3 regions of the Afifella sp. YEN Y35 genome follow, and region 2 is predicted to be linked to each of the others. Evidence: riboswitches for the same ligand, from Rfam matches in the RefSeq annotation. Region 2 holds a riboswitch; each other region holds the start of a gene.

Region 1 (3,266 bases), 730 kb from region 2:
GGCTTCTCTCCGGCTCCACCCGATTCTTGAGGCGCTGCCTCCGGCTCGCCAGGAAGACGCCGCCGAGAATGCACACGCCGCCGAAAGCGTGGGCGTAGGTGAAGGTCTCGCCAAGGGCGAAGACAGCGAGAATGGCACCGAAGAACGGCACCAGATGGAAGAAGGGTCCCGCCCTGTTCGGACCGATGAGATCGACGCCCCGGTTGAAGCAGATATAGGCGAGCACCGAGGGAAAGACGGCGACGTAGAAGAGGGCCGCAAGGCTCGCCGCATTGATGTCGATATGGCCACCGCGCAACAGATCGAGCGCGCTTGCCGGCAGGAGCATGATGGCGCCCCACCCGATGGTGATCGCCAGAAAGCTCAGCCAGTGAAGAGGCGGCCGCCGCTTCAAAAGCGCGGAATAGGTGGCATAGATGACGACGTCGATCAGCATGATCACGTCGCCCGGATTGAGCCGCAGATGCGCCAGCACCTGCAATTGCCCGCGCGAGACGATGACCACGACCCCGATGAGGGAGACGACGATGCCGGCAAGCTGGCCGAAGGTGAGCCGCTCGCGGAAGAGCATGAAAACGACGAAGGCGATGGCAAGCGGCGTCGTCGCCTGCAGAAGCACGACATTGAGCGCCGTCGTATATTCGAGAGCCCAGTAGAGAAGCGTGTTGAAGAGCGTGATGCCGCACAAAGCCATCAGCGTCAGCACGCCGAGATGACGCTGGATCACCGGCCAGTCGGCGCGCAGCGCCTTCATGGCGAAAGGCAGGATCAACAGCGCAGCCCCACCCCAGCGCAGCTGCGCGAAAAGGATCGGTGAGAAATCATCGATCACCGCCCGCGCGACCACCGCATTGCCGGCCCAGAAGAGCGAGGTCAGCGTCAAGAGCAGATAGGGTTGATCGAAAAGCCAACGAAAAGGGGCAAAGAGGACACGCATTTCCCCGCCTCTATCCCTCTGCGGCAAATTTGTCACCCACCGGGACCATGGATGAGGCCGCAAACGCGATCGTGCGGCGACCGTGAGACGGCTTGCAAGCCTCGGCCGGAGAGTTATGGTGGGCGTTTCCGAGGGGTGTGCGGACAAACCGCGCTGAGATGGCCGTGATGGCGGCCGGACCCTTTGAACCTGATCCGGGTCATGCCGGCGAAGGGACGGGCCTCAGTCTCTCCAGCACGCATGATCTCTGCCATGAAAGGGGCGCGTGCTGGCCATTCTCGCAATCCGTCTCGCAATCGCGATCGCACTCCTCGCCGTCTGGGAAGGCCTCGTGCGCGCAACCGGCGTGCCGCGCTTCATCCTGCCGGCGCCGAGCGATCTCGTGACGGCTTTCTCCGCCCTCCCCTTCTATTATCTCGGCAACGCCGCCGTCACCGCGACGGAGATCGTGGTCGGCCTCGTCGTCGGAGCGCTGGTCGGCGCATTGACGGCGATCCTGGTCGTTGCCTCTCCCGCACTTGAAAGGCTCGCCATGCCGATCCTGGCGGCGAGCCAGGCACTCCCGGTCTTCGCCATCGCGCCGCTTCTCGTCATCTGGTTTGGCTTCGGCATGGCGTCCAAAGTCGTGATGGCCGGGCTCATCATCTATTTTCCGGTGGCCACTGCGTTTGCCGACGGTCTGAAGCGCACCGATCCGGGCCTTCTCGATCTCGCAAGGCTCAACCGCGCCTCCAGGCGCGACACCTTCCGCTACATCCGCATTCCTGCGGCCCTGCCCGCCCTTGCCTCCGGGCTCAGGGTCGCCGCCGCGATCGCGCCGATCGGCGCCGTCGTCGGCGAATGGGTCGGCGCCTCCGCCGGCCTCGGCTTCGTCATGCTGCAGGCCAATGCCCGCATGCAGACCGACCGCGTCTTCGTCGGCCTCTTCCTGCTCGCCGCGATGGCGATCCTGCTGCGCGCCCTGATCGATCTCTTCCTGCGCCGCCTCCTCGGCTGGGTGCCGGGAGAAGCGAGCATCGCCTGAGACGATCTCCGAAACTCCGACATGATCCGAAAAGAGAGGAAATGACCATGCTCGACCGCCTGCGCCTGATGCTTCTGGCGCTCATCTTGACCGCCTCCCCAGCGGCGGCCGCGGACCACCTGACCGTGCTGCTCGATTGGTTCGTGAACCCCGACCACGCGCCGCTCGTCGTCGCGCAGGAAAAGGGCTATTTCGCCGAGGAAGACCTCGATGTGGAAATGATCCCGCCGGCCGACCCGAGCGCTCCACCCCGCCTCGTTGCGGCGGGCGAAGGCGATGTCGCCATTTCCTACCAGCCCAATCTCTATCTTCAGGTGGCCGAAGGATTGCCGCTGGCGCGCTTCGGAACGCTCGTCGAAACGCCGCTCAACTCGCTCGTGGTTTTGGAAGGCAGCGATGTGACGACGCTCGCCGACCTCAAGGGGAAGACGGTCGGCTTCTCGGTTGGAGGCTTCGAGGATGTGCTTCTGAAGATGATGCTCGGAGAAAGCGGCGTGACCCTCGACGACGTCGATCTCGTCAACGTCAACTTCGCACTCTCACCGGCCCTTCTCGCAGGACGCGTCGATGCCGTCATCGGCGCATTCCGCAATGTCGAGCTCAATCAGCTCGACATCGAAGGCAAGCCCGGCCGGGCCTTCTATCCCGAGGAGCACGGCGTGCCGCCCTATGACGAGCTCATCTTCATCGCACGCTCCGACAAGCTCGGCGACGACAGGCTGCCGCGCTTCCTGAAGGCGATCGAGCGCGCCACGCTCTACCTCACCAACCATCCCGAGGAAGCCCTCGAGATCTTCACGAAAGCGCATCCCGATCTCGGCGACGAGCTCAACCGCCGCGCGTTCATGGATACGGTCGCCCGCTTTTCGAAAAGCCCTGGCGCCTTCGACGCCGGCCGCTATCAGCGGTTCGCGGAATTCATGAAGGATCAGGGACTGATCGAGACGGTACCGGAGCTGGAAAGCTACGCCCAGGCCGTTCGGTAAGGGCCCGTTCGGTGAAAGCCAGTTCGGTGAAAGTTAGCCAGGCTGGGGCGATCAGGAATCGCCCCAGCTCTGCATCACATTCTCAAACACCTTGTCGCCCGGAATACCCTTCTCGAAGGTGATCAGGGCCCGCTTGCCGCCCTCAAACAGGATCGGCAGGTCGAACCAGGAACCGCTGCGCAGAAGCTCCAGATTCCGCTCCACCTGATCGGGCGTGTCGGAGAGCGCGATCCAGTAGAGGTCACCGGTCACGTCGACGGCAGCGCCTGCGAGCGGCTGTCCGCGCGCCTGCTCGTTCGGCTTCATCACCAAGGCCGGA
Region 2 (3,266 bases):
TCGAAAGTGCGATGGCCGTCATTGTGTGTCCTTCGCTGTACGAATTTCTTCAAGAAGCGCCTGGGCGGCGGCTTGTGGATCGTCGGCCCCCATGATGGCGGACACGACGGCAACGCCCTCGGCCCCGGCAGCGATGCATTCGGCGGCATTGGAAGCGCTGATGCCCCCGATGGCAACGGATCGAAGCCCGACAGCCCTCGTGACGGCCGAAAGCCCCTCCACGCCGATCGCCGCACCGGCATTGGGCTTGGTGGCCGTCGTATAGACCGGCCCGACCCCGATATAATCGGCGCCAGAAAGAGCGTCCCGGGACGCCTCGTGCTCGGTCGCACTGCCCACGGAAATCCCGAGGATGCGTTCCTCGCCGATCAGCCGCCGTGCATCCGCGCCGTCCATATCGCTCTGGCCGAGATGCACGCCGTCAGCCTCGACCGCGAGCGCCACATCGATGCGATCATTGACGATGAGTGGCACGCCCATAGGCTCCAACAGCGCCTTCAGGCGGCGCGCAATGGCAACGAGTTCACGCGTGCCGGCGTCGGGGTCGCGCAGCTGCACCAGCGTCACGCCACCTTTGACGGCCGCAGCGACGGTCTCGAAAAAATCGCGCGGACCGCAAAGCCTCGGATCGGTGACGAGATAAAGCGAAAGATCGAACGGATGACGCATCATTCCCCCTCCCCGCTTCCGGCGCCAATACCGGAATGAGCGGCAAGGAGATCCTTGTCCATGCGGAAGAGCGCGTCACAAAGCTCGGCCGGCAGATGCCCTGGCCCGTTGCCGCATCGCTCACCGGCGATCCGGCCGGCAGCGGCATAAACGGCAAGCCCGGCGGTCGCCGCTTCGAGCGGCGGCCGCACGGCCGAGAATGCGGCGACACAGGCGGAAAGCGCACAGCCGAGGGCGGTCGAGCGCGGCATGAGATCATGCCCGCCGGTGACCGAAACGACCTCATCGCCATCTGTCGCGTAATCGGTCGCACCAGTCACGGCAACGACACTTCCCGATGTCCGCGCCAGCGCCTTCGCCGCCGCAACGGCCTGATCGGAGGCGGCAAGAGAATCGACCCCCCTGCCGAGTGCGCCCGCCTCGCCTGCGAGACTCATGATCTCGCTCGCATTGCCGCGCACGATCGTCGGCCGCAGGGACAGGAGTGTGTTCGCGGCCTCGCTTCGGTATGGCGTCGCGCCCGTCGCCACCGGGTCGAGCACCCAGGGCTTCTGCTGCTCCCCCATGGCCTCGGCCGCCTTTTTCATGGCGCGCAGCCAGGCGGGCGACAACGTGCCGATATTGACGACGAGGGCGTCCGCGAGCTTGGCGAAATCGCCGACCTCTTCTTCCGCATGTACCATCGCGGGCGATGCGCCGAGGGCGAGAAGCGCATTCGCGGAGACGCTCATCGAAACGAAGTTGGTGATGTTTTGGACGAGAGGCTGGCGCGCACGCAGATCCGTCAGCGCCGCAAAGACCTCATCGATCGTCATAGGCATGGAATTCTCCCACTTCGGATCCGGCCCGAAGCGGAAGCAAATGAACGACGAGGATCTCTCGGCATCATCCCATCCCTCCGCCGGTGTTAACCGGATCAGGTTCGAGGGGTTGGCCGGATCGCCTCTCAGCCGCCTACAGATTGCAGCGGCACCCCCTGAGACGTCTTCCGATCTAGTGGTCTAGGAACCGCTTTGCAAGCATCGGCCGCTTGGCCCTTGCCGCGACCGGACAGTTGCGGTTTTCTCCCGGCCAAGGAGACTGCCATGACCCCGTTTTTCGTACTCATCAAATGCCAGCTCGGCCAGGCCTACCAGGTCGCCACCGCCCTGGCGGACGCCGAGATCGCATCTGAAATCTATTCCACAGCAGGCGATTACGACCTTCTGGCAAAGTTTTATCTGAGCCCCGACGACGACATCGGCCGCTTCGTGCAGGAAAAGGTGCACGTCATCGAAGGCATCCAGGACACCAAAACGATTCCCACCTTCAAGGCGTTCTGAGGCTCATCCGCCTCACCCCTGCGGCGTCGACAATTTGCGCATCTTTCGCCGCTCCAGCCCCAATTGATGCTCGCGGTAGATGATGAAGATGCCGGCAGCGATGACGACCGCTCCGCCCACGGCAACATTGATCCCGGGAATTTCATTGAAGAGCAGATAGCCGGCGATCGTGCCCCAGATCATCGAGGCATACTCGAAAGGCGCGATCGTCGACGTCTCGGCATAACGATAGGCGGCGGTCAGGGAGATCTGCCCAAGGCCGCCGAAGAGCCCGCACAGGGTCAGAAGGACCATCTCTTCCGTATCGGGCATGACCCATCCGAACGGGATGGTGAAAAGCGCCACGACCGTGCACGTGACGGAAAAATAGAAGACGATGGCGGAGGTCGATTCCGTCGCCGTCATCTTGCGGATGAGGATCGCGACCACCGCCGTCAGCACCATGGAGCCGAGCGCGCAGAGCGAGCCGACGAATTCCCGCCCGACGAGTTCGCCGCTTGAGAGAAGATCGAAGCGCGGCCACAGCACGATCATGATGCCGACGAAACCGACAGCAACGGCGGTCGAACGATAGATGCGCACCGTTTCGTGCAGGATCAGGGCGCCCAACACGACGATCATCAAAGGCGCGCCGTAGCTGATCGCCATGGATTCGGGCAGAGGCAGGCGCTGGACGCCGGCAAACCACAGCATCATCGTGGTCACCCCGATGAGGCCGCGACGGGCATGGCTCCAGGGATCTTTGGTGCGCACGGCCTCCTTGAGCTTGTTCTGCCAGGCGAGCATGCCGAGGAGCGGAACGAGCGCAAAGGCGGAGCGAAAGAACACGATCTCGCCGGTCGGCACGCGCTCGCCGACGAGCTTGATGCAGGAAAGCATCAGCGCGAAGGCAATGGTCGAGCTGACCTTGAGAATGATGGCGCGGGTCGCTGTGGTCACGATTGCCCACCGCCTCGGCTCTGCCGCGCGTTACGCCGGCAGTCCGCTTCGTCTTTGGTCACCCTAGCCTCGTTGTTCGGGGAGCGCCGCCTTTGCGGCTTGAATGGCATTCCACACCCGCAGCGGTGTCGCCGGCAGGTCGAGATGGCGGATCCCGTACTCTCGATAAAGCGCATAGACAACGGCATTCATGACCGCGGGCGTCGCGCCGATCGTTCCCGCCTCACCCGCACCTTTGATGCCGAGGGCATTGTGCGCCGAAGGCACGTTGCGCGTCTCGAAATGGAAGGAAACCGTGTCCCATGCGCGCGGCATGGCATAATCGCTGAAGCTTGC
Region 3 (3,266 bases), 900 kb from region 2:
CTGACGAAAGCCCTCCATTCCGTCTTCGAAACGTAGCTGGAGCCGCTGAAAAGACCCGCTCCGGCGTCCAGCGCCTGCTTGTAGGCGTCCAGCCGGTGCAGCAGTGCCTGTTCGCTGTCTCCCGCCAGAGCCTTGAACGAGGTCAGCCCCTGTTCGAACGCCGCTTCGTTGGTGAACTTCCATGCGTAGAACGTTAATCCGAGGGGAACCAGCAGCGCCACAAGGCCCAGCCTGCTGACCCGGGCGAGCGGGCGTCCGCGGTATCGGGCACTCCACGGGCGCAAAGGGCTGATCATGGCCAGGGGTAGGACGAGCAGGATTCCGGCAACGTCCCCGATCCACCATGTGATCCAATTGGAAAGGGCAGCCGATCCGCCGGTGATACCGGCCCCCATAAGGCTTGCTACGCCGACGCTCGCACCAATGAGACACGGCAAAAGGGCCGCGCGCAGGGTAAACGGAATGAAGTCTCGCATCCCCTCCAAGGCGAAGGGCATCCCGAAGCGCCGCCGAAGAAGGTGAACAGCGAGGAGCGATTGCACCGTCGACCCGGTGGCGATGCAAACAGCAACGCCCAGCGCCGACCAATCGGGCCCCTGCGCACCGAAAGCGTTCCCAATGACGGCATTAACCGCGAATGCCCCCAGAAACACGCCGGGCCATAGCCGGTGACCATAAAACAGAAGCGCAGAAACCGCGATTCCCGATGCCGGCCAGATCAACGTCGCATAGCCTGGGGGCACGGCCAAACGCAGGCCGAGCCAACCGAAAAGCGCATAAGCGGAGCTTGAAGTCTCGATCAAGATCGAAGAGACCGCTCCAGGTCTCGTCTGTCTGGCCGATCAGGATCGTCTCAGCCAAGCCTTCGTCAATCTGATCTCCAATGCGGTAAAATTCTCCCCGTCAGGAAGCACCGTTCGCATACGCATTGCACAGCGAGCAGGCCGAGCCCGCATCTACGTGAGCGACGAGGGGCCGGGCATCCCGCAGGAATTCCACACCCGCATCTTCACAAAGTTCGAACGGGCCAACTTCTCCGACAACCAGAAGGTTGGTGGCACCGGTCTCGGCCTTTCAATCACCAAGGCGATCATCGAGCACCTCAACGGCGAGATCGATTTCCGCAGCACAGAGGGCGGCGGGACGATTTTCTTCGTTGACCTGCCGAGTTTTCCTGCGATGCACCAGCTTGCTGCAGAACGCGACAGCCGCAAGCTCGCAAGCGCCTGAATATCGTCTTCCCGCCACCAATTGATAGACAAGCCGCATGGCGAAAACGTCTCCGCTGAGACGCTCTAATCACGCCACCAAATCGGTTTGCAGGTCCGCCGCTCCCCCGAACCGAATCTGAGGCGAAAGGGAAGGTGCCGAGCCCCAACTCCCGCACGCCGTTGGCAAATTCCTCGATATCCATCCACTCCTTCCCGCTTCGCCGACGTCACATGGGTCATCGGCGCCAGCACATCGGGGAGGTTATGGATCGGGTGCTCGTCATTGGTGGGACCTTGGCCGTTTAGATCGAGGTCGCCAAGGCCCAGATCATCGCTCGATGCTTGTCGGGCCGGCGCATTTCCACTAGGTCTGAAGACGCTCACACGGGGTGCCCATACGGGCTGAGAGGCTTATCCGCCAACCCGCTGAACCTGATCCGGCTCGCACCGGCGGAGGGATGGAGAGCTTTCGTTGCCGCGAATGCGCCCCTTCCCGCTTTCAAACGACAAGGAGGCGCCCTTGGGCTCGCTGCAATCCCCTTCCATCTTCATAGCATCAGCCGTCGCCGCATTGTTCTTCGGCGCAATCACACCCGCCGCGGCGCAGGAGGAGAAGCCCTCGCTGACGGTCTACACCTATGAGAGCTTCGTTGCCGATTATGGGCCGGGGCCGCGGATCAAGGCCGGTTTTGAGGCGGTTTGTGGCTGCACGGTGAAATGGGTCGGGCTGGAGGACGGCGTTGCGATCCTCAACCGTTTGAAGCTCGAAGGTGCTTCGACATCGGCGGAGGTGGTGGTCGGGCTCGACACCAACCTGATCGCTGAGGCCAGGGCGACCGGGCTCTTCGCACCGCATGGCACCGACACATCTGCGGTCGACGTTCCCGGCGGTTTTTCCGATCCGGTTTTCGTGCCCTATGATTATGGCTGGTTCGCCGTCGTCTACGACAGTGAGGCGATCGATGCCCCTCCGCAAAGCCTGGAGGAGCTGGTCAGCGGCGATCCGGAGGAGAAGATCGCCATCCAAGATCCTCGCAGCTCGACACCGGGTCTCGGGCTGCTTCTTTGGATGAAGAAAGTCTACGGCGACGGCGCCGAAGCGAAATGGCGAGAGTTCTCCGAGCGTGTCCTGACCGTGACGCCGGGCTGGAGCGAAGCCTATGGGCTCTTGACGAGCGGCGAAGTCCCGATGGTGCTGAGCTATACCACCTCGCCTGCCTATCACCTGATCGAGGAGGAGAGCGACCGCTACCGCGCGGCAGCCTTCGATGAGGGCCATTACATCCAAATCGAGGTCGCCGGCCGCATCGCAAGCTCCGAGCACCCGGATCTCGCCCGCGACTTCCTCGCTTATCTGATCTCGCCCGCGGCACAGGACGCGTTGCCGACCACCAACTGGATGCTGCCGGCCGCAGCGACCGCCTCGCCGCTGCCCGCCGCCTTTGAGCAGCTGGTGACCCCGGACAAGACCCTGTCTTTCGATCCCCAAACGGTAGCCGACAGCCGACGCGCCTGGACGCAGGAATGGCTGCAGGCGCTCGGTCGCTGAGGCTCTCCGCGCGTCCGATGACAGGTTCGACAGATCGACGTTGGCGTGTCGCGGCAGGACTTGCCGCCGTTGCCGCGCTCGCCGGGTTTTTGGGCGGCGCATGTTTCGCCTTGCTTACCCAAGCCGATGCGGCGCCGGACGTGCTTGCCTTGGCATCGGACCGCTATTTGCGGGGGGTGGTGCTGTTCACGCTGGAACAGGCGGCCCTTTCCACCCTCCTTGCCGTGGCCGGTGCCCTGCCGCTTGCAGTGGCCCTCCACAGGGCTCGGTTTCCCGGCCGCGGCCTCGTCCTGCGTCTGTTCCTCCTGCCGCAAGCCCTGCCGGTGCTGGTCGGCGCCTTGGCGATCATCGCGGTGTGGGGCCGCAACGGCGTCGTCTCGGATCTGGCCGCCACCCTCGGATTCGATCGCCTCAACGTCTATGGGCTGTCCGGCATCCTGATCGCCCACACCTTCTTCAACCTGCCGCTCGCCGCCCGGCTGATGCTCGCTGCTCTCGACGGCGTG

The links. Region 2 has a riboswitch for thiamine pyrophosphate ahead of thiM (hydroxyethylthiazole kinase). Riboswitches for the same ligand answer to the same signal wherever they lie in the genome.
Region 1: linked by a shared signal. The riboswitch ahead of ACK8CP_RS19415 (ABC transporter permease) and the one ahead of thiM (hydroxyethylthiazole kinase) in region 2 are both predicted to bind thiamine pyrophosphate.
Region 3: linked by a shared signal. The riboswitch ahead of thiB (thiamine ABC transporter substrate binding subunit) and the one ahead of thiM (hydroxyethylthiazole kinase) in region 2 are both predicted to bind thiamine pyrophosphate.

What each region holds. Positions count from the first base shown of each region.
Region 1 is NZ_CP180203.1:4,071,375-4,074,640, reverse strand. Features, by position in the region: gene ACK8CP_RS19420 (DMT family transporter) at 1-937, opposite strand, end outside; TPP riboswitch at 1,059-1,170, shown strand; gene ACK8CP_RS19415 (ABC transporter permease) at 1,203-1,961, shown strand; gene ACK8CP_RS19410 (ABC transporter substrate-binding protein) at 2,009-2,947, shown strand; gene ACK8CP_RS19405 (hypothetical protein) at 2,999-3,266, opposite strand, start outside.
Region 2 is NZ_CP180203.1:695,335-698,600, reverse strand. Features, by position in the region: gene thiD (bifunctional hydroxymethylpyrimidine kinase/phosphomethylpyrimidine kinase) at 1-22, opposite strand, end outside; gene thiE (thiamine phosphate synthase) at 19-672, opposite strand; gene thiM (hydroxyethylthiazole kinase) at 669-1,490, opposite strand; TPP riboswitch at 1,546-1,656, opposite strand; gene ACK8CP_RS03340 (Lrp/AsnC ligand binding domain-containing protein) at 1,755-1,991, shown strand; gene ACK8CP_RS03335 (DMT family transporter) at 2,004-2,930, opposite strand; gene ACK8CP_RS03330 (xanthine dehydrogenase family protein molybdopterin-binding subunit) at 2,994-3,266, opposite strand, start outside.
Region 3 is NZ_CP180203.1:1,598,411-1,601,676, forward strand. Features, by position in the region: gene ACK8CP_RS07630 (PAS domain S-box protein) at 1-803, opposite strand, end outside; gene ACK8CP_RS07635 (sensor histidine kinase) at 877-1,230, shown strand; TPP riboswitch at 1,586-1,687, shown strand; gene thiB (thiamine ABC transporter substrate binding subunit) at 1,741-2,760, shown strand; gene thiP (thiamine/thiamine pyrophosphate ABC transporter permease) at 2,778-3,266, shown strand, end outside.